DNA from 4 places in the Nonomuraea ferruginea genome. Region 1 is predicted to be linked to each of the others. Evidence: riboswitches for the same ligand, from Rfam matches in the RefSeq annotation. Region 1 holds a riboswitch; each other region holds the start of a gene.

Region 1 (5,033 bases):
TCGCCGGGATCGACCCGCAGTTCCCCGCAGCGTCGCTGCGGTGGCTCCGCGATCACCTGGGTGAGCGGGCAGGCGAGCTGCTCGGGCCGCTGGCGGTGCTGGGGGAGACGCGCCTGGGAGTGGGGGAGCCGCTCGACCCGGCGATCGAGGCGGCCGCCCGCGGGCTGGCCGACGAGGTGGGCGCCGGCGGGCCGGGAGAGGCGCACGCCAGGACCGTGCGGCAGTTCGCGACACTGGTCACGCGGCCGATGCGCGACGCCGACGGGGCGCGCACCGCCGGGGCGGCCCGCGACCAGTTCATGGCCGACAACGTCGACCGGCTGCTGGAGGACCCGGCGGCGAAGGTCGCCGTCTGGGCCCACAACGGTCACGTGGCCGCCGGCCACTACGCGCGCCTCGGTGCTCCGGTCATGGGAGATCATCTGCGTCAGCGTCACGGCGCCGGTTACTACGCGCTCGGCCTGCTGTTCGGACAGGGTGAGTTCCGGGCCAGGCGGCTCCGGTTCGGCAGGCCCGACGTGCGGCGGCCGCCGGTGCGCCACCGGGTGCCCGCCGCCGGCAGGCCCGACGTGGCCGAATCCCTGCTGGCTGCCGCCTGCCCCCGCGATCACGTCGTCGACCTGCGCCTCGGGCCCAGGCCCGAGGCGGTGACCCGGTGGCTGGGCGAGCAGCAGTACGTGCGCGGTTACGGCGCCACGGCCGGGCGCTTCTCGTACAAGCTGACCTTCACCCCGGCCGTGCTCGGCGCCGCCTTCGACGGGCTCGCCTACATCGCGCACGGCACCTGTTCGACCCCGCTGTAAGGGTTGTCACAGCGGGGGCCGGGGGCCGATGGCGCCCAGGCGGTCGGCGTAGCGGCCGAGGCCGAGTGCCATCGACTCGACGGGCCGGTCCGCGCGCCGCACCGGCACGCCCATGGCGGCGCGCAGGCGTCTGGCCAGGCCGCGCAGCAGCGCGCCGCCGCCGGTCAGCACCGCCCCGTGCGCGGCGACGTCGGCGGCGAGCTCGGCGGGGCAGCGCTCCAGGGCCGTCGCCGCCGCGCGGGCGATGGCGTCGGCCGGCGCCCGGGTGACCTCGTACAACTGCTGGACGGGCAGCCACGCCACCCGCTCGCGCCGCGACTCCGGGTCGAGGCCGCGGACGATCACGTGCCGGTCCAGCGGCTTCCAGGACGGGCCCGCGCGGAGCTTGGCCGCCTCCGCCTCCGCCTCGCCGACCAGCAGCCCGTGCTCACGGGCGACCAGGGTGGCGATCGCCGCGTTCACGGCGTCGCCGCCGGCGTGGACGGTCCCCGCGGCGACGACGGCGCCGCAGGCGAGGATCGCGATCCTGGTCAGGTGAGGGCCGATGTCGACGATCATGCGCCCGGCCGGCTCCGTCACCGGCAGCCCGGCGCCGAGCGCCACCGCGACGGCGTGCTCCACGAGGTACACCCGCCTGGCGTCCGCCTCGTAGGCCAGGTCGCGCACGGCCGAGCTCAGGATGGGCGGGGCGCCGTCGGGCAGCGCCATCACCAGCCGCGGCCGGGCGTACGGGTGCCCGTGCACCTTGCTCAGGAAGTGCTTGACCAGCCGCCCGGCGAGCTCGCCGCCCTCGCGCACCGGCCAGCGGGCGATCCCGTCGTCGTGCCGTACCGCCCGCATGCCCGCCCCGCTGGAGGGCGAGCACGCCGCGTACGCGTCCGCGCCGAAGAGCGTGCGGCCCGTGGCCGCGCAGGCCGCCGCCATCGACGGCTCGTTGAGCACGACGCCCAGGCCGGGGGCGTAGATCTGGGTGGTGGCCGTGCCGAGATCGATCGCGAGATCCCGGCCGAGGAACGCGAGCGGGCTCACCGCCGCGGCTCCGGGGGGTAGAGCTGCATGTCCGTGGTGTTTCCTCGATCGGGTCAAGGCAACACCAAGTCGCCGGCGCGCGTCCCGCCGATGATCCCGGTTATGCGCTGTCAAGGCCTGCGTGCGAAGCTGGAGGCTGTACGCACATCAGGAGGCCCTCATGGCGGAAACCCCGGAGCCGGAAGTCGACGAGACTCCCGAGGACGAGATGAAGCGCAAGTTCCGTGAGGCACTGGAGCGCAAGCGCGGCCAGCAGGCGGGATCTGGCGGCAGTGGTAGGGGCGCCGACCATTCCAAGATCCACGGAGCCCACGGCCCGGCTGCCGGCAAGCGGTCCTTCAGGCGCAAGAGCGGCGGCTGAATCTGGGTGTAAAAGGGGGTACGGCATGCCGTACCCCCTTTTTCTAGGTAGATCTTCGCCCGAATCATGGGCTTACCTTTGCGTTTGTCCGATTTGCTCGCTAGATTGGTCGGCGTTACCAGGCAGTGACCTTGGCTCTTCACCAGGAAGAGGCGGCTGCCTGGCGCCGAATCCCGCTCCCCCGCGGGAACCGGGGACCCACCTTCTGGGGTGAATCCGGCCCATGCGGCCGGTAGGGCATCTCCACGTCCGAACCCGTCAGCTAACCCGGTAGGCGAGATGGAGAGGACGTTTTCCTGTGATGAATCACCGCGCCCGTCCCCCCTACCGCGGGATGTCATCGGCCGCCGATTGAGCGGCACCATTTCCTGATCTTCCTTTCGCGCTCCCACCGTAGCGTCCGTACGGCTTGATGCCCGGCTACGTCGTTCCGCGAGCGCATCTTTGCTGTTGCCTCACAAAGGACTTCTGTTTTTCATGTCTGCTCGTTTCAGCATGCGTTCCATCGCCGCGATCGTCGCCGCCGCCGGCACGCTGGCGCTCGGCTCCGGCGCCGCCGCTCACGCCGACACCGACAAGGGCACGGAGAAGGTCCTGCTCCAGGGCGAGACCACGGCCTCCTACTTCTGGGACGACGGCTCCGGCCGCGCGGGTGACACCGGCCTGCCGGCCAGCGGCAAGCCCATGCAGAAAGGCATGGCCGCCAGCCCCAGCTGGCCGCTGCTGACCGAGGGCTACGTCATCTACAAGGGCAAGAAGGCGCCGTTCTTCGTCGGCGACCGCGGCCCGGGCGTCCCGTCCAGCAAGGGCATCATGCTCGACCTGGACGGCAAGACCTTCGCCGACCTGACCGGCGGGAAGTTCAACCCGCGCACGCTCATGGTGGACGGCAACGGCGGCAAGGGCCACATCGAGGTCGAGTACGTCATCACCAAGTGGGGCGACGGCCTGGGCCTGAAGAACCACCCGGTCGCCTTCTCCGAGGGCGCCTACAAGCGCATGGACCGCAACCCGGCCGCCCCGCCGGTCCTGGCAGGGGACAAGGCGGACAAGAAGGACGAGGAGAAGGCCGTCGCGGGCCAGTCCGGCAGCGACAAGGCCGAGCCCGTGAAGACCAGCCCCGTGAAGGCCGACCCGGTGAACCTCGTGAAGGCCCCGGCCGAGCCGCAGCCCGCCGCCGGGGGCGCCGAGGCGGCCGCGGCCACCGAGCGGAGCAACGTTGCGGGTGCCGCCGTGGCCGGCGGCGTGATCCTCGTCGGCGGCGGCCTGGTGCTGGGCCGCGAGCGCATCCGCAAGCTCGTGCGCCGCTGACCTTTGCGTCACCACGATTAGAATGTCATTCTAGAGCCGTGACCTCGACCGCATCGGCTCATGGAATCGACATCGCGTACGAAAGCTTCGGCTCTCCCGACGGGCGCCCGCTCCTGCTGATCATGGGGCTGGGCGCCCAGCTCATTCACTGGGACGACGAGCTGTGCGAGCAGCTCGCCGAGCAGGGGCACCATGTCGTCAGGTTCGACAACCGCGACGCCGGGATGTCCACCCACCTCCACGAGGCGGGCGCGCCCGCACCGGGCAAGCCGGCGCCCTACCTGCTGGACGACATGGCCGCGGACACCGCCGGGCTGATGGACGCCCTCGGCTGGCCGGCCGCGCACGTGATGGGCGCCTCGATGGGCGGCATGATCGCCCAGTCGCTCGCCATCCGGCACCCCGAGCGGGTGCTCACCCTCATCTCGATCATGTCGACCCCCGGTGGCGCGGTCGCCCCGCCGAGCGAGAGCGCCCGGTCGGTCCTGTTCGCCAAGCCGGTGACCACCCGGGAGGAGGCCATGACCCAGGCGCTGGCGACCTGGTCGGTCATCGGCTCCCCGGGGTACGAGCTCGACCGCGAGCGTGTCCAGCGGCTGGCCGGGCAGGCGTTCGACCGCGGCCACGACCCGGCGGGGTTCGCCCGGCAGCTCGCCGCCATCATGGCGTCGCCCGACAGGACCGAGGCCCTCACCCGGCTCAACGTCCCGGCGCTGGTCATCCACGGAGCCGACGACCAGCTCGTCCCGCTCTCCGGCGGGCAGGCCACGGCGGCGGCCATCCCGGGCGCCGAGCTCAAGGTCTTCCCCGGCATGGGGCACGACCTCCCGCGGGCACTCTGGCCGGAACTCGTCGAGGCCGTCACCAAGCTCACCGCCGGTCACGCGGGCCCGGCCCGCTGATCCCGGGACAGGTGGAAGGGGCGCACCTCGCGAAGCGCCGGGAGGCTGCCGCTCGCGAGATGCGCCCCGGCGGCGGCACGCGCTCGCCGCGCCCGGACGCGTGCCGCCGGGTTCTCGGGGGAGGGGTCAGACCTCCAGCTTCTCCTCGATGCCCTTGAGATGGTGCCTGGCCAGGGCGAGGTTGGCCCGGCCGCGGTCCAGGGCCAGGTAGAGGAACAGGCCCTTGCCGCCGCGCCCGGAGATCGGCCGGATGATGTGGTACTGGCCGCCGAGCGTGATGAGGATGTCCTCGATGGCGTCGTTGAGCCCGAGCGAGTCCATCGTCCGGAGCTTCGCCTTGACGACCTCGGTGTTGCCGGCCGCCGCGACCTGGAGGTCCAGGTCCTTGGACCCGCCCAGGGCGCCGAGCGCCATGCCGCTGCCGTGGTCCACGATGGCGGCGCCGATGGAGCCGTCGATCGCCATCATCTCCTTGAGAGAGATGTCCATGCTGGCCATGCTTTCCTCCGATCAGGAATGGTCACTTCTTGCCTGCTGCCACCGCCGCCACCGCGGCGGCGGTCTTGCGCCCCTCCAGCCGGAGCAGCCCGAGGTTGGCGCCGGGCTCAGCCAGGACTGTGAGGACGA
Region 2 (5,033 bases), on a different contig from region 1:
TCGAACTGAACAACAGGGTGCAGGTGGCCCTGCTGGTCTACGACGCCAGTCTCTGACGCACGTCCTGGAGTTCCAGGTTTTGCCCGCCCTTTCCCTTGTGGGCCGGTCCCGTACGGGAGTGACTCCACGCAGGTACGGGCCACACACGCACCGTCGGAACCGCTCGCCTCGTCCGGACGGCGCGAGAGGACGCGCCCGAGTTCGCGAGGCGACGCCTCGCAGGTCGGCGATGGGGCAGGGGGTGGAAACGGCCGCGGGACCGAGCGCTTACCCGGAAAAGGATGCCCGTTACGGACAGGTACCCGGCAGCCGTACCCTTGTCTGAAAGAGCATGTCATGAAGGGACAGTGGGATGAGCTCAGCGGGTGAAGGCCTGTCTCGCCCGCTTCCCGAGCAGGTGCGACTCAACGTCGTCGACCTGGCCGCCCAGGTTCTCGGCTCGATGCCCGCCGCCGCCGTCCCGCCGCCGCTGCGCGGCATCGCCAAGTTCGATCCGCGCAAGCGTGCCCGCCTGGGCGGCGCGCCCATCGCCGCCCAGCTGGAGAACGACAAGGACTTCCGCGTGGCCGTCGCGGAGCACGTGACCGCCGGGTGGCCGGAGCTCGTCTCGTCGCTGGCCGAGGGCAACGTCCCGCCCGCCGCCGATCCCGTGCTCGTCGCCGCGGCCGCCTACCTCACCCGCCCGCCGGGGTGGGAGGAGATGATCGAGGCCGCCAGGACCGACCTGGAGAGGAACGCCGCCGCCGCCGAGGGCGCGGAGCGCGAGGAGGTCGTGTCCCGGCTGCGCGAGCAGCTCGCCGCGCAGAAGTCGGCGGCCAAGGAGGAGGTCGACCGGCTGCGCGAGCAGCTCAAGGCCGCCCGGGGGGAGAACTCCGACCTGCGCCGCAAGCTCCACGACGCCCGTGAGCGGGCGAAGGCGGCCGTGCAGCGGGCCGAGGCGATGGAACAGACCGCCCAGGACGCCAGGGCCGCGGCCACGGCCGCCGGCAGCGCCGGCGAGACCGAGCTGCGCCGGCTGCGCGAGCGCCTGGCCGACGTGGAGAAACAGCTCGAAGCCTCGCGCAGGGCCGCCCGCGAGGGGCGCAGCATCGAGGACGCCCGCATCAGGGTGCTGCTCGACGCGCTGCAGGACGCCTCCGCCGGGCTGCGCAGGGAGCTGGCGCTGCCCACCACCATCTCCAGGCCCGCCGACTCGGTGGCCGCCGTCGCCGGGGAGACGCCGGGCGTGCGGGGGGTGCCGGCCCGCGCGCTGGCCGACGACGATCCGCAGCTGCTCGACCAGCTCCTCGCCCTGCCGCAGGTCCATCTGATCATAGACGGCTACAACGTGACCAAGACCGGTTACGGCACTCTCACGCTGGCCGACCAGCGCAACCGGCTGATGACCGGGCTCGGCGGCCTGGTCGCGCAGACCAGGGTCGAGGTGACCGTGGTGTTCGACGGCGCGGAGCTGAACGCGCCGGTGCAGGTCGTCGCGCCGCGCGGGGTGCGGGTGCTGTTCAGCGCGCCGGGGGAGATCGCCGACGACCTGATCCGCCAGCTGGTACGCGCCGAGCCGCCGGGCCGCGCCATGGCCGTGGTCTCCTCCGACCGCGAGGTGGCCGAATCCGTCCGGCGCATGGGAGCCAGACCCGTTCCGTCTGCTTTGCTGCTGCGCAGGCTCGGCCGCGCCTAGATTACAAATCAGTGTTTGGGTGAGACCTCACCTTCCACTTCTGTACTATTTCGCCCCAGATGTATTCCCCCTGGGAGGCGAGCTGTGAGGTTGGGCCGGGCGCCACTGGCCGCGGGTCTCGTGATCGGGCTGATCACTCTCCCCACGGGAGGAGTGGCCGCCGACCCGCAACCGACGATCAGTCAGGCCAAGGCCAAGCTCGAGAAGCTCAACGACAAGGCCGACAAGGTCGTCGATCGCTACAACACGGCGACGGAGAACTACAAGGCCGCCAAGAAGCGCTACGACAAGCTCAACGCCGGCTACAAGCGCAAGCTCGCCACCGTCGCCGAGCTGCGCCAGCAGGTCGTCACGATGGCCGTCGACGGCTACAAGATGGGCCGCGACCTGACCTCGATGCCGACCATGGTGACCGCCGAGAACCCGGGTGACCTGCTCTACCAGATGGCGCTGACGGAGCGGCTGACCGCCGATCGCGCCGGCAGGCTGGCCGCCTTCGACCGGGAGAACCGCGGGCTCAAGATCGAGCGTGACAAGGCCCAGGGGGCTCTGGGCGAGGCCGACGAGGAGCGCGACAAGATCAAGAAGGAGCGCTCCGAGATCGAGAAGCTGATCGCCCAGCAGAAGAAGCTGCTCGACCGCCTCGGGGCCTACCGCGTCGGCGACCCGAACAGCACCGGCGTCAAGTACACCGGCCCCGCCTCGGGGAGCGCGGCGGCGGTGCTCAACTTCGCCTACGCGCAGATCGGCAAGCCCTACCAGTTCGGCGGCACCGGCCCCGGCGGCTGGGACTGCTCCGGCCTGACGCAGGCCTCGTGGCGCGCGGCCGGCGTCTCCCTGCCGCGTACGACGTGGCAGCAGTGGGCCTGGGGCGCGAGCCGGAGGGTGTCGCTGGACGCCCTGGAGCCCGGTGACCTCATCTTCAGCGAGGGGCTGGGCCACGTGAGCATCTATGCGGGAAACGGCAAGATCGTGCACGCGCCGCAGACCGGTGACGTGGTCAAGGTCGTCCCGCTCTCCGCGTACGGGCGCCGGCTCGTCGGCGCGGTACGCCCGTGAGCCGCTGAAACGTCTGTGACTGATGTGACAGAAGGGCTCTGACACATCGTCAGGGCGGCAAGTGTGAGTATGGTCACATCTGGGTAACGGGACTGGCTTGCCAGCAGGGATCCGCGGGTCTGACAGCGGGCTTGTCAGATCGTCATGTGCTTACCGTGCCTTTGCCAGCCCATGACTTCAGGCGTAGGTTCTGGCGTCGCGGCGGACACTCCATGCCCGCCGCCGGCCATCGCCGCCGCGCCGCCGGCGCCGCGACGTGGACGAACAAGAATCCGCCGGTCACCGCCGCATCTCCGGGAACCTTCACCCGGGTGGTGGCCTGCCGAATCCGTGCAGCCAGGAGGCACGGAGCCGGGGAACCATAGATCCCGTCATTTCAGGGCGGGATCAGGGGTGAATCGGCGCGGCGACGCGCCGTAGGGCGACTTCCAGGCCCGAATCCGTCAGCTAACCCGGTAGGCGTTCGTGGAAGACTCAAGGAGCAATCCTGTCTACCTCCCCTAAGAACCCCCGTCTGTCTCGCCTTGCCGTCAGCGGCGTGGCGCTCAGCATGACCGTGACGGCCGGAGGGCTGGCCCTCCATGTCCCGGCGGCGCAGGCGGACACGGTGATCGCCCCGGCCGGAGCTTCGGTGACGACGGTCGAGGCCGTCAAGACCACTGCTTCCAAGAAGGCGACTTCGAAGAAGGTCATGTCCAAGAAGCAGGCGAAGGCGGCCCGGCAGAAGGTGAAGGCCCACAAGGCCGTCGCGGTGGCCAAGAAGCAGATCGGTGACCCGTACCGCTACGGAGCCACCGGGCCGCACGCCTTCGACTGCTCTGGTCTCGTCCAGTTCGCCTGGCGGAAGGCCGGGGTCAAGATCCCGCGCGTGACGAACAGCCAGTTCGCGGGCATCAGGAAGAAGGTCTCCTACAAGAACCTGAAGCCGGGTGACCTGATGTTCTTCCGCGGGCTCGGCCACGTGGGCATGTACATCGGCAAGGGCAAGATGGTGCACTCGCCGAGCTCGGGCAAGACGGTGCGCGTCGAGAAGCTGAACGGATGGCGCAAGTCGTCGTTCGCCGGCGCGGTACGCCCCGGTCTGTGACCGATCGCGAAGGCCCCGCCCCTGACTGGGGGCGGGGCCTTCGTGATGCGTGGGACGGGCGTCCCGCCGCTAGCATCGGACAGCATGTCCGGGATCGTGGGCCGTCGAGCGGTGGTGGCGGGGCTGGTCCTCGCCGTGGCCGCGGCCGGCGGGGCGGCGCCGGAGTCGTGGTCCGCCGGGGTGCCTGATGAGCTGGCCGGGGTGCGGGAGCTGTGGCGGGGCGAGCTGGGCGTCGCGCGCGGCGAGCGGGCGCTGGTCGCCGGGCAGCGGGCCGATCCCGGGCTGCTGGCCGATCTGGCGCGGCGGGCCGACGCGGCGGGGCGACGGGTGTCGGGCGTGCTGGGCCGGCCCGTGCGCCCGCTGGTGCTGGTGCCCGCCTCAGGGGAGCAGGCCGCGCGGCTGGCCGGCGTCGCCGACGTGCGCGGGCTGGCGGCGGTGGCCGACGGGCGGCGGGTGATCGTGGTGCCCGAGGGTTTCGCGCGGCTCAACCCGACCGGCAGGGACGTGGTCCTCGCCCATGAGCTCACGCACGTCGCCGCGGGCACCGACGGGCTGCCCGGCTGGCTGTACGAGGGATTCGCCGACTACGTGGCCTATCGGGACGCGGGGCTGGCGGTCACCGTGGCGGCGGCCGAACTGGCGGCCGAGGTGCGGGCGGGGCGGCTGCCGGACGAGCTGCCCGGGGCCGGTGACTTCGGCTCACGGGGGGACGCGCTGGCGCGGGCGTACCAGGAGGCGTGGCTGGCGTGTCGGTTCCTGGTCGAGAGCGCGGGCGAGGGGACTCTGGTGAGGCTCTACCGTGATGCCCAGAGTGTCGGCACCGACCGGGCACTCGCCGCGCGGGGGCTCACGCTCGGCGGCCTGACCCGGGGGTGGCGCGCGTACGTGCGGGACCAGCTGGGGTGAGAGGACGCGAAGTGGACGACGGCCACGACAGGAACGGCGCCGCGGGCGACCAGGCCGGGACCCGATCCGGCGGGCCGCCACGGCCGGCGTCCGGCGAATCCGCCCACGAGAACGGCCCGCGCCCGGATGACGGGCAGGCGCTCCCGGCGGACGGCCGACCGGGGTCTCAAGACCCCGGGCGGGAGGAGCGGCCGGGCGGTGAACCGGGACCTCAAGACCTCGGGCGGGAGGGGCGGCCGGGACCTCAAGACCCTGCGCACGGTGGGGCGGGTCGGAAGGGGCGGCGGCAGGCTGGGGTGGCCGGGG
Region 3 (5,033 bases), on a different contig from region 1:
CTTGACCGCCGCCAGCTCGGCGGCGGGGGAGCGGGTCCAGAAGACGTTCACGTTGACGGCGAACACCTTGTCGTACGGGCCGCCGGGCAGCCCGCCGCCGTCGAGCTCGGCCTGCTCGATCACCGCGGCGCCCGCCTCGACGTGGCGGGCGTTGCGCTCGCGTGCGGCCTTTACCGCCGTCGCCGACCGGTCGATCGCGGTGACGGAGGCGGAGCGCTCGCAGAGCAGTCCGACGGCGACGCCGCGGCCGCAGCCGATCTCCAGAACCCGCTCGCCCGGCCGCGTCTCCAGGGTCTCGACGGCCCACAGCAGCCTCTCCGGCACCTTCATGACGGCGAAACTAGCACCGCGCCCGGTGTCCGCCTGCCGGACATTACGTTTATGTCAGCTTTTGTCCTGGCAAGAGTCATACGCCAGCTTGAACCGCGAGACACAGGAGCCGACCGTGCACCATTTCGCGATCGCCACCGTCGCCGAAGAGAGCACCGACTTCCGCCGGGTCCTGTGGACCGGGGAGAAGGTCCAGGTCGTCACCATGACCATCCCGCCGGGTGGTGAGATCGGCGAGGAGGTGCACGAGGACACCGACCAGATCCTCACCTTCGTCTCCGGGACCGGAGAGGCCCGTGTCGGCGGTGAGGTCCGTCCGGTGAAGGCGGGCGACCTGGTCGCCGTCCCGGCGGGCACCCCGCACAACTTCGTCAACACCGGCGCCGCGCCGCTCGTGCTCCACACGGCGTACGGGCCGCCCGAGCACGCCGACGGCACCGTGCACAAGACCAAGGAGGAGGCCGACCTGGCCGAGTCAGGCGAGGGCTCGCGCTAGAAGGACAGGCCGGTCGGGAAGCGGCAGTCGCCGGAGCGGCAGTCGGCGAGGCTCCGGGCGGCGAGGTCGCGGGCCCGGGCCAGCTCGGCGATCCTCGCGTCGATGCGCTCCACCACCGCTTCCAGCCGCCACCGCTCGCTCGCGCAGGTCGCGCCGCCCGCGTCGTGGGAGCGCAGGGCGCCGGCCACCTCGTCCAGCGTGAAACCCAGCTCCTGCAGGGCCTTGGCGGCGCGGATCCTGGACACCGCCGACGCGTCGAACACCCGGTAGCCCGACGGCCTGCGCCCCGCCGCCGGCAGCACGCCGCGGCGCTCGTAGAAGCGGACCGTGTCCACGCTGACCCCGGCCTCGCGGGCCACCTCGCCGATCTTCACACCGCTCTCCTCTTGACCCTGGACCTAGGTCCAGACTCTACGCTCCGGAAGTGACGGAAGGAGAGCACATCATGGACACCCCACCGATCGTCTGCGACATGACCACCGCCCGCGACACCCCCGAGGAACGGCTGGCCGAGTACCGGCGGCTGTTCGGCGAGGCGCTCACCGGACGCGAGCGGACCGCCGGGGGCATCCGGTTCCGGTTCCGTGCCGGTGACGGGGTCGAGGAGTGGGTACGGGATCTCGCCGCGCGGGAGAAGGCGTGCTGCGCGTTCTTCACCTTCGAGGTCACGGCGCCGGGTGACGAGGTGATCTGGGACGCGGCCGCGCCCGATGACGCGGGGCCGATCCTGGAGGAGTTCTACCTGCTGCCGGAGACGGCGGTGGGTCCGGCCGAGCTGCTGCGGCGCATGGAGGAGCGTGGGCTCAGGATCCACCAGGGCTGAGACGACTGTGACGCCTCCCTCAACGGGAGGCGTCACAGAGCGGGTCAGGCCGGACGGCCCAGGCTGCGGAGCTGGTCGGGGGTCAGGGCGGAGACGTTGTGGTCGATGGGCTTGTCGGAGTACTGGTGGATGGTCCACGACTTCCAGTCCGCCGGCGGGGTGATCTCGCCCTTGGGCTTGCTGTAGTGGGCCACCCAGAGCGGGTACTCCGACAGTCCCGCGCCGTAGGTGTCGGCGAAGTGCCAGCCGCTGTAGAACAGCGGCGTGACGCCGGTCTTGGCCTTGACGTGCGACAGCCAGGCCTTGGCCCAGGCGTTCACCTCGGAGACGGACCTGCCGTTGGTCGTCTCCAGGTCCAGCACCAGCAGGTCGCCGGGCTTGGCGGGCTGGGAGTTCACCACGGAGAGGAAGTGCTCGGCCTCGGCGATCGGGTTGTTGCGCGGGTGCGCGTAGTGGTACGCGCCGCGCACGATGCCCTTCTTGTCCAGCTCCTGCCAGTGCCGGGCGAAGGTCTTGTCGGTGAAGCCGGTGCCCTCGGTGGCCTTGATGATGCCGAACTCGGCCGGGCTGGCCTCCCAGTCGTGGTCGGGCTGGTAGTTCGACACGTCCTGGCCGTACGTGAGCTGGGCCGCCTGCTGCTGGGCGATGGCCGGGTTCGGCTCGACGGGGGCGGCGGCGCCGCCGGTGGCGGCGATGGCGGTGCCGGTCACGCTGGCGACGGCGGTGGTCCCCGCCAGCAGCGCGCCGGCGAAGGCGTACTTGAGACGGTTGCTGGGACGGTACTTCAGCGCAGCGGCAAGCCGAGGCTTGGGCATGAGGAAATGACTCCTTGCTTCCATGCCGCCTACCGGGTTAGCTGACGGGTTCGGAGTTGGAAGTCCCCTACGGACGCTGGCGTCCGATTCACCCCAGGAAGTGGGTCCCCGGCTCCGCGAGACGCGGATTCGGCGGCCGTGCGCTGCCCTGGCGTGAGGGGGACACCGTCAGGACAGCGCACGGTCCGGTCAATCGATGCGGCAACAGAGTTGAGGTATCACCGCGAATACGCAAAAGGTATATATGCAGACAAAAATATTGCAAGTATGACATATCCGGTTTGGCGGTTCGGACCCGGGGTAGCACCCCCGAAACCCCTTGTACGTAAGGGAATCCGGCCTCCGGGTAAAATCTCCCGCCGGTGCCGTCACGGCGCCGCGAAAGTGCCCTGCCTGCGCACCGTGTGCCAGCGCAGCCGCACCCCGAGCAGCGCGGTCGCCACCGACTGGAACACCACCAGATACATCAGCTGCCGGTACACCAACTGCTGCAGCGGCAGCACCCACAGCGCCGACACCCGCTCCCGGTCCAGCCGCAGCGCGTACCAGCCCGCCGCCGCCTGCACCACCACGAACCCGGCCCACACCGCCACCGCCGGCAGCGGGTCGCCGACCGCCGTGTGGTAGACGGCCATCAGGTCCACCACCGGCGCCAGCAGCGGCAGCAGCACGTGGAACAGCGCCAGGTAACCCAGGCAGCGGCGGCCGAACGGACCCGGCTCGGCCAGCGCGCGGCGGTGCTTCCACATCGCCTGCATCGTGCCGTAGCACCAGCGGTAGCGCTGCCGCCACAGCTGCCCCAGGGTCGCGGGCGCCTCCGTCCACGCCAGCGCCCGCTCCTCGTACACCACCCGCCAGCCCGCCCGGCACAGCGCCATCGTCAGGTCGGTGTCCTCGGCCAGCGTGTCGGTGCTCACCCCGCCGAGCCCGACCAGCGCGCCGCGCCGGAACGCGCCGATCGCCCCCGGCACCGTCGGCATGCAGTCGAGCAGCTCGAACGCGCGCCGGTCCAGGTTGAAGCCGATCACGTACTCGACGTGCTGCCAGCGGCCGATGAGCCCGCGCCGGTTGCCGACCTTGGTGTTGCCGCTCACCGCGCCCACGCGGGGGTCGGCGAGCCGGCGCACGAGATGCCCGATCGTGTCCGGCTCGAACACCGTGTCACCGTCGACCATGACGAGGAACTCGTGGCGCGCGTGCCGGATGCCGGTGTTCAGTGCGGCGGCCTTGCCGGCGTTGTCCTGCCTGATCACCCGTACTCCCGGCAGCCGCGGCCCGGCGGCGGCCTCGGCGGTGCGGTCCGTGGAACCGTCGTCCACCACCAGCACCTCCACCGGCCCGGGGTACGCGGTCGCGACGAGCGAGCGCACGGTCGCGGCGATCCCCGCCTCTTCGTTGTACGCGGGCACGATCACGCTCACCCCCGGCGGCCGTTCCCAGGTCAGGGCCGGTCCCGGACCCCGGGAGCGCCGGGCGTGCACCCGGGCCAGCACCACCAGGAGCAGCAGCCGGGCCAGCGTCAGCACGCCGGTGGCGAACAGCACCCACCACAGCGCGTCCGTGAACGCGTTCGCCGCGCGCTGCGCCAGGCCGAGCGCGGCGCCGGCGATCCGCTCCGGCTGCGCGGCCGGCCGGTGCGCCGACGGCATGCCGAGCGCGGAGGTCAGCGTCTCGGCGCGGTAGCCGGCCCGGTCCAGCCGGTCGAGCAGGCGGCAGACGGCCTCGACTGTCTGGGCGCGGTCGCCGCCGGAGTCGTGCATCATCACCACCGCCCCGCGCCCGCCCCGCGGGAACGCGGCCCTGGCGATGCCGGCCGCGCCCGGCCTGCTCCAGTCCTCGGTGTCGAGGTCGGCCAGCGCGATCAGGTAGCCCTCGCGGCCGAGCATCGCCAGGGTGTCCCACTGCTCGCCGGTGATGGCGTCAGGGGTCGAGGAGTACGGAGGGCGGGCCAGCATCGTGTGCAGCCCCGTCGCCCCGGCCAGCGCCTTCTGGGTGAGGTTCAGCTCCAGCTCGGCCCGCCAGGCGGGGACGGCGGACAGGTCGGGATGGGTGTAGGTGTGGTTGCCGATCTCGTGTCCCTCGGCGACGATCCGGCGGGTCAGCTCCGGATGGGCGGCGATCTTCGAGCCGACCGTGAAGAACGTCGCCTTCGCCCCGTGCTTCTTCAGCGCGTCCAGCACGAGCGGCGTCCACTCGGGGTCGGGCCCGTCGTCGAACGTCAGCGCCACCGTGCGGGCCTTCGGGCGGGCGCCGGCCGGCTTGTCCCCGGTCAGGTCGAGCACCGGGCCGCTGCGGCGCACCGGCTCCAGCCACGACGCCGGGTCCCCGCCGCCTCGCTGGGGCCCGGTCTCGCCGACCACGTTCTTGACGAACCCGTCGAGCGTCAGCGCGCACCCCGCCAGCGCCACCCCGGCCAGCAACATCAGCCAGTGCCCCGAAGGCTCCACACCCCGCCCGGCCACCCGCCTCCTGCCCCGCCGCCGCCCACCCCGACGGACGTCACGCCCGTACGCCGGACCGGGCACCCGATCCGCCGCCTGCCCGATCGTCCTGCCGAGACCCGGGTCGT
Region 4 (5,033 bases), on a different contig from region 1:
GGCCAGGCCGTTGCAGGTCCACTGGCGTACCTCGGAACCTGGGGTGGTGCCGAAGTTGTAGTTGTCCAGGCACAGGCCGCTGTGCCGGTTGGTGATCGTGGAGTAGCCGTCGGCGGCCGGGGTGATCTGCCAGTCCTGCGTGGCGAGGCCGTTGCAGGTCCACTGGCGGACCTCCGCGCCCGGCGTGGTCACCCAGTTGTAGTCGTCCAGGCAGAGGCCGCTGTGCCGGTTGCGGATCCGCACCGTGGCAGGGGTGGGCTCGCCCGAGGGGCCGGGGATCACGGTCGAGGTCGAGACGGGGACGCCGAGGTCGGGCGTGCCGTCGGCGTTCCAGGAGATCTTCTGCACCCGGGTGGTGCGGGTGGTGCCACAGCCCTGGCTCGACGAGGAGTTGGCGTGGTAGGCGATCCAGGTCTCGGTGCCGTCGGGCGAGGTGAAGAAGGAGTGGTGGCCGGGGCCGTAGACGCCGTTCGCGTCGTTGCGCTGGAAGATCGGGCTGGGGAACTTGGTCCAGGACGCGGCCGACAGCGGGTCACCGCCGCGGTACTCCAGCATGCCGAGCTTGTAGTTGGGGCCGTTGCAGTGGCTGGCCGAGTAGGTCAGGAAGGTGCGGCCGCCCCGCTGCAGCGCGAAGGAGCCCTCGTTGACGGCGCCGTTCTGACGCTCCCAGTCCAGGGTCGGGGCCGAGATCCGCCTGCCGAACGCGCTCGCCGTCCACGGGTTCGACATCGGCGCGATGAACAGCGACTGCAGGCCGTCGGACGCGAACGCCGAGAACGTCATGTAGAGGTTGCCGTCGAGCTTGAGCAGGCTGGCGTCGATCGCCCATCCGTTGTCGGGCATCAGGTTGACGACCCCGCGGACGGTGTAGGGCCCCATCGGGTCGGACCCGGCGCTCTCGGCGACATGGGTGCGGCGGGGCAGGCTGCCCTGCTCCACCGAGTAGTACAGGTACCAGCGGCTCCCGACCATCTCCAGGTGCGGCGCCCACATCGTGTTGCCGCCGGTCCGTACGACGACCTGCTCGGGCGCGCTGCGCAGCCCGGCGATCGTCGCCGAGCGGCGCATGACCACGTCGGAGTTCCACGTCGTGGCGACGTAGTAGTAGAAGCCGTTGTGGAAGACCAGCGTCGGGTCGGCGCTGTTGGGCGTCGGGACGACGGGGTTGGTGAAGGACGGGCCGGGCGCCGCCTGGGCGCGGCCGGTCGTGAACAGGGCTGACAGGACGATCGTGACGACGGCGAGCGTCAGGATCCGGCGCGCCGTGCCCGGCAGGGAAGCCAACACGAGGACTCCTTGGGGGGTGGGGTCGACCAGTTGTGTTAGCGCTAACACAACTGGTTGCTTCGTCGTGCTCACTTGCTGGTGGAGAGATGTGTGCCAAGTGTTAACGCCAACACCACAACCGTCAAGGGCGCCTCCGCCGCCGGCTGGGAGGTGGGACAACCTTCAGAGTGCCTGAAGCTTCCGTTAAGCTTCAGTAACCCTGAAGGTTGGAGGATCGAACGTGAGGGATCACGTCCTGCTGTCCGTGCACGTCCTGGCGGCCATCGTGTTCGTCGGGGGCTCGGCCGTGGCCGCGAGCCTGTTTCCCCGCTACGCCCCCGTGGCGGGCCCGCCGGGCGAGGGCGAGCGCAGCCCGGCAGTGGCCGCCGCCCTGCACCGCATCACCCGCGGCTACAGCCTGTTCGGTCTGGTGGTGCCCGCCGTCGGCATCGTGATGGCCCTCGCGCAGGGCCGGATGGGGGAGCTCTGGATCGTCGCCTCGATGGCGCTGACCGGCGTCGCGGCCGTCCTGCTGGCCACCCAGATCTACCCGCGCCAGCGGGACGCGCTGCGCGACCCGGACGACGGGAGCCGGCTGCGCGCGCTGTCCATGCTCGCCGGCTTCTACAACCTGGTCTGGGCGGCCGTGGTCGTGCTGATGGTCGTCCGGCCGGGAGCGTGACCGGCGATAGCGCCGGTCAAATCCGAATTGTGGTGAGTTGCGACGTTTGTCAGATTGCATTACGTTGAGGCTTCATTTGCCCAGACCGTGCGTGCCCCACCCCCGGGGAGCGCACGGCCGCCGAATCCGTTCGCGGAGCCGGGGACCCATTCCCCTTGGGGTGAATCGGCGCACCACGCGCCGTAGGGCACTTCCACGCCCGAACCCGTCAGCTAACCCGGTAGGCGGCATGGAAGCTAGGAGCAAGCCCCCAGATGAACGTCACCCACCGGTTCGGCGGAGCGCTGATCAGCCTCGCCGTCGCCGCCGCGGCGTTGACCGCCGGCAGCACCGCCGCCCACGCCGCCCCGCCGGTCGCCACCCCCGTCGACGCCGCGCAGGCCGAAGCCGCCCCCGCCGTCCTGGCCACGGCCGCCCACCTGGTCGACGCCACCACCGGCCAGGTCCACTTCAGCAAGGAGGCCGACCTGCGCAGGCCGGTCGCCAGCCTCACCAAGATGATGACCGCGTACGTGGTGCTCCAGCGGGCCGAGCCCACCGACAAGGTCGAGGTCACCACCGCCGACGTCGGCTACGCCGCCAGGGGCGGCGCCGCGGTCGCCCACCTGCGCGCCGGCGACACGCTGACCGTCGAGGACATGCTGCACGCGCTCATGCTGCCCTCCGGCGCCGACGCCGCGCACGCGCTCGCGCGCACGTACGGGCCGGGCGTCGAGGGGTTCGTGGCCGCGATGAACGCCACCGCCCGGCAGCTCGGCATGAACGACACGCTGTACGTCAACGCGGACGGCATGCCCTACGGCGGCGGCGGCCACTCCACCGCCCGCGACCAGGTCCGCCTGGCCCAGAAGGTGCTGGAGAACCCGACCCTGGAGAAGGTCACCTCCACCCAGTACCACACCGTCCCCGCGACCTCCGAGCGCCGTTCGTACTCATGGCGCAACACCAACCGCCTGCTCGGCACCTCCGGCGCGCTCGGCGTCAAGACCGGCTACACCCGCGCCGCCGGTTACACGCTCGCCTTCGCCGCCGATCGGGGCGGCAGCCGGCTCGTCGGCGTCCTCCTCGGTGAGACCAGCTCCAGCCGCCGCTTCCAGACCGCCGAGGCCCTGCTCGGCTGGGCCGGCGCCGCGGCCGCACAGCGATAGCGGTCTCCGTGCGAGCGGCCCGGCCAGGGCCGCTCGCACGGACGGACCGCCGCACCCTCTAGGGTCCTGTTGAACATTTCAAGCCGCGTGAGAACGGGACCCCCATGAACCTCGCACTGTGGATCGTCGCGGGCCTGCTGGCCGCCGTGTTCGGTGTGGCCGGGCTGATGAAGCTGGCGCAGCCCAAGGAGAGGCTCGCGGCCGCCGGCCTGGCCTGGACGGAGGACTTCTCCGCCGGCGCGGTCAAGGCCATCGGCGGGCTGGAGGTGCTGGCCGCGCTCGGGCTGATCCTGCCGGCGACGTTCGGCGTCGTCCCGATCCTCACCCCGCTGGCGGCGGCCGGGCTGGTCATCGTCATGATCGGCGCCGCGGTCACGCACGGCCGGCGCGGGGAGCATCCGGCGATCGCCGTCAACGTGGTGCTGCTCGTCCTGGCCGCGTTCGTGGCCTGGGGCCGCTTCGGCCCCCATGCCTTCTGACGTGACAGCTCGGCCCGGGATTCACGGGTGCGCCGTCGAGACCCGCTCCACCAGGTCAGGCTGGAAGACCACGTGACGATGCTCGTGGCCGCCGGGGCTGTCGGCCTCCTCCAGCAGCATCAGCGCCGCGGTGCGGCCCAGCTGCTCGCGCGGCTGGCGGATCGACGACAGCGGCACGGCCGCCGCCGCGGCGAAGTCGATGTCGTCGTACCCGAGAATCGCCACGTCGGCGGGGACCCGCAGGCCGCGCTGGGTGAGCTCCTGCAGCACGCCCATCGCCACCAGGTCGTTCGCGCAGAACACGGCGGTGGGCCGCTCCTCGCGGGGCAGGCCGGCGAGCTCCTTGCCGGCCTGGCGGCCGGTGGCGACGGTGAGGTCCGGCAGTGGGATCACGGTCAGCTCGCTGTCCGGGCCCAGCACGCCGGCCAGGCCGTGGTGGCGGTCCTCCACCTGGCGGACGGGGAACGGCCCGCCGGCGAAGGCGATCCGCCGGTGACCCCGGTCGAGCAGGTGCCGACCGGCGAGCCGGCCGCCGAGCACGTCGTCCACCGAGACGGCGCACCCGTAGGAGTGGCGCGACGAGCTGTCGAACGTCACCACAGGGATGCCCCGGGAGATCAGCCCGCCCAGCCGCTCCCGCTGGCCCGAGGCGTTGACCGGGGTGATCAGCACGCCCAGCGGGCGCTCCTCCTCGAACATGCGCAGCAGCCGCGCCTCCCGGGCGGCGTCCTTGCTGCTGTTGACCACCATCACGTTGACGTCGACGTCCTGCGCGGCGGTCTCGACGCCGTTCAGCACGTCGATGAAGAACGGGTTGGTCAGGTCGAGCGCGACCACGGCGATCGTCGTGCTGCGCCCGGCCCGCAGCTGGCGGGCGGAGCCGTTGCGGACGTAGCCGAGCTGGGCCACCGCCGCCTCCACCCGCATGCGGGTCTCCCTGGCCACCATCTCGGGCCGGTTGAGCACGTTGCTCACGGTGCCGACGGAAACCCCGGCGAGTCGGGCGACGTCTTTGATGCTCGGCATCGTTCCTCGGTCATGAAGTGCGGCGGCGCTTGAACCGTATCAATGCTACGGGCGCCCCCGAGAGACCGCGTCTCAGCGCGGATCGCGCCGCAGCGGATGCTCGGGCGGCACCTCCACCAGCACGATCCGGTGCCCGTCGGGGTCGGCGATCCAGAGCTCGACCAGCCCCCACGGCTCCCGCCTGGCCTCGCGCAGCACGGTGACGCCCGCCCGCCGCAGCCGCTCCTCCTCCCGGCCCACGTCGCGGACCTGCAACCACAGCATCATGCGCTCGCCCGCCGGTCCGCCGGAGTGCCCCGACAGTTCGAGGAACCCCTGCCCGAGGAAGAAGACCACGCCGGGATGGTCCGGCGGGCCGAACTCCCGGTAGACGGCCAGGCCGAGCGTATCGGCGTAGAAACGGCGGCTGCGCTCCAGGTCACCGGGGCGCAG

What was found. Region 1 has a riboswitch for cyclic di-AMP ahead of ABD999_RS21985 (hypothetical protein). Riboswitches for the same ligand answer to the same signal wherever they lie in the genome.
Region 2: another riboswitch for cyclic di-AMP. It lies ahead of ABD999_RS17055 (C40 family peptidase); the one in region 1 lies ahead of ABD999_RS21985 (hypothetical protein).
Region 3: another riboswitch for cyclic di-AMP. It lies ahead of ABD999_RS36485 (glycoside hydrolase family 25 protein); the one in region 1 lies ahead of ABD999_RS21985 (hypothetical protein).
Region 4: another riboswitch for cyclic di-AMP. It lies ahead of ABD999_RS03535 (D-alanyl-D-alanine carboxypeptidase family protein); the one in region 1 lies ahead of ABD999_RS21985 (hypothetical protein).

What each region holds. Positions count from the first base shown of each region.
Region 1 is NZ_BAABFD010000011.1:235,594-240,626, forward strand. Features, by position in the region: gene ABD999_RS21970 (erythromycin esterase family protein) at 1-803, shown strand, start outside; gene ABD999_RS21975 (rod shape-determining protein) at 810-1,832, opposite strand; gene ABD999_RS21980 (DUF5302 domain-containing protein) at 1,993-2,193, shown strand; cyclic di-AMP (ydaO/yuaA leader) riboswitch at 2,348-2,485, shown strand; gene ABD999_RS21985 (hypothetical protein) at 2,671-3,504, shown strand; gene ABD999_RS21990 (alpha/beta fold hydrolase) at 3,543-4,406, shown strand; gene ABD999_RS21995 (hypothetical protein) at 4,533-4,904, opposite strand; gene ABD999_RS22000 (roadblock/LC7 domain-containing protein) at 4,927-5,033, opposite strand, start outside.
Region 2 is NZ_BAABFD010000008.1:129,934-134,966, reverse strand. Features, by position in the region: gene ABD999_RS17070 (response regulator) at 1-56, shown strand, start outside; gene ABD999_RS17065 (NYN domain-containing protein) at 353-1,675, shown strand; gene ABD999_RS17060 (C40 family peptidase) at 1,760-2,734, shown strand; cyclic di-AMP (ydaO/yuaA leader) riboswitch at 3,045-3,211, shown strand; gene ABD999_RS17055 (C40 family peptidase) at 3,273-3,821, shown strand; gene ABD999_RS17050 (hypothetical protein) at 3,906-4,727, shown strand; gene ABD999_RS17045 (M48 family metallopeptidase) at 5,024-5,033, shown strand, end outside.
Region 3 is NZ_BAABFD010000024.1:78,883-83,915, reverse strand. Features, by position in the region: gene ABD999_RS36505 (class I SAM-dependent methyltransferase) at 1-330, opposite strand, end outside; gene ABD999_RS36500 (cupin domain-containing protein) at 446-826, shown strand; gene ABD999_RS36495 (MerR family transcriptional regulator) at 823-1,200, opposite strand; gene ABD999_RS36490 (hypothetical protein) at 1,272-1,649, shown strand; gene ABD999_RS36485 (glycoside hydrolase family 25 protein) at 1,694-2,464, opposite strand; cyclic di-AMP (ydaO/yuaA leader) riboswitch at 2,476-2,609, opposite strand; gene ABD999_RS36480 (bifunctional polysaccharide deacetylase/glycosyltransferase family 2 protein) at 2,833-4,926, opposite strand.
Region 4 is NZ_BAABFD010000002.1:50,765-55,797, reverse strand. Features, by position in the region: gene ABD999_RS03545 (family 43 glycosylhydrolase) at 1-1,287, opposite strand, end outside; gene ABD999_RS03540 (hypothetical protein) at 1,508-1,948, shown strand; cyclic di-AMP (ydaO/yuaA leader) riboswitch at 2,057-2,190, shown strand; gene ABD999_RS03535 (D-alanyl-D-alanine carboxypeptidase family protein) at 2,203-3,096, shown strand; gene ABD999_RS03530 (DoxX family protein) at 3,201-3,575, shown strand; gene ABD999_RS03525 (LacI family DNA-binding transcriptional regulator) at 3,597-4,601, opposite strand; gene ABD999_RS03520 (VOC family protein) at 4,674-5,033, opposite strand, start outside.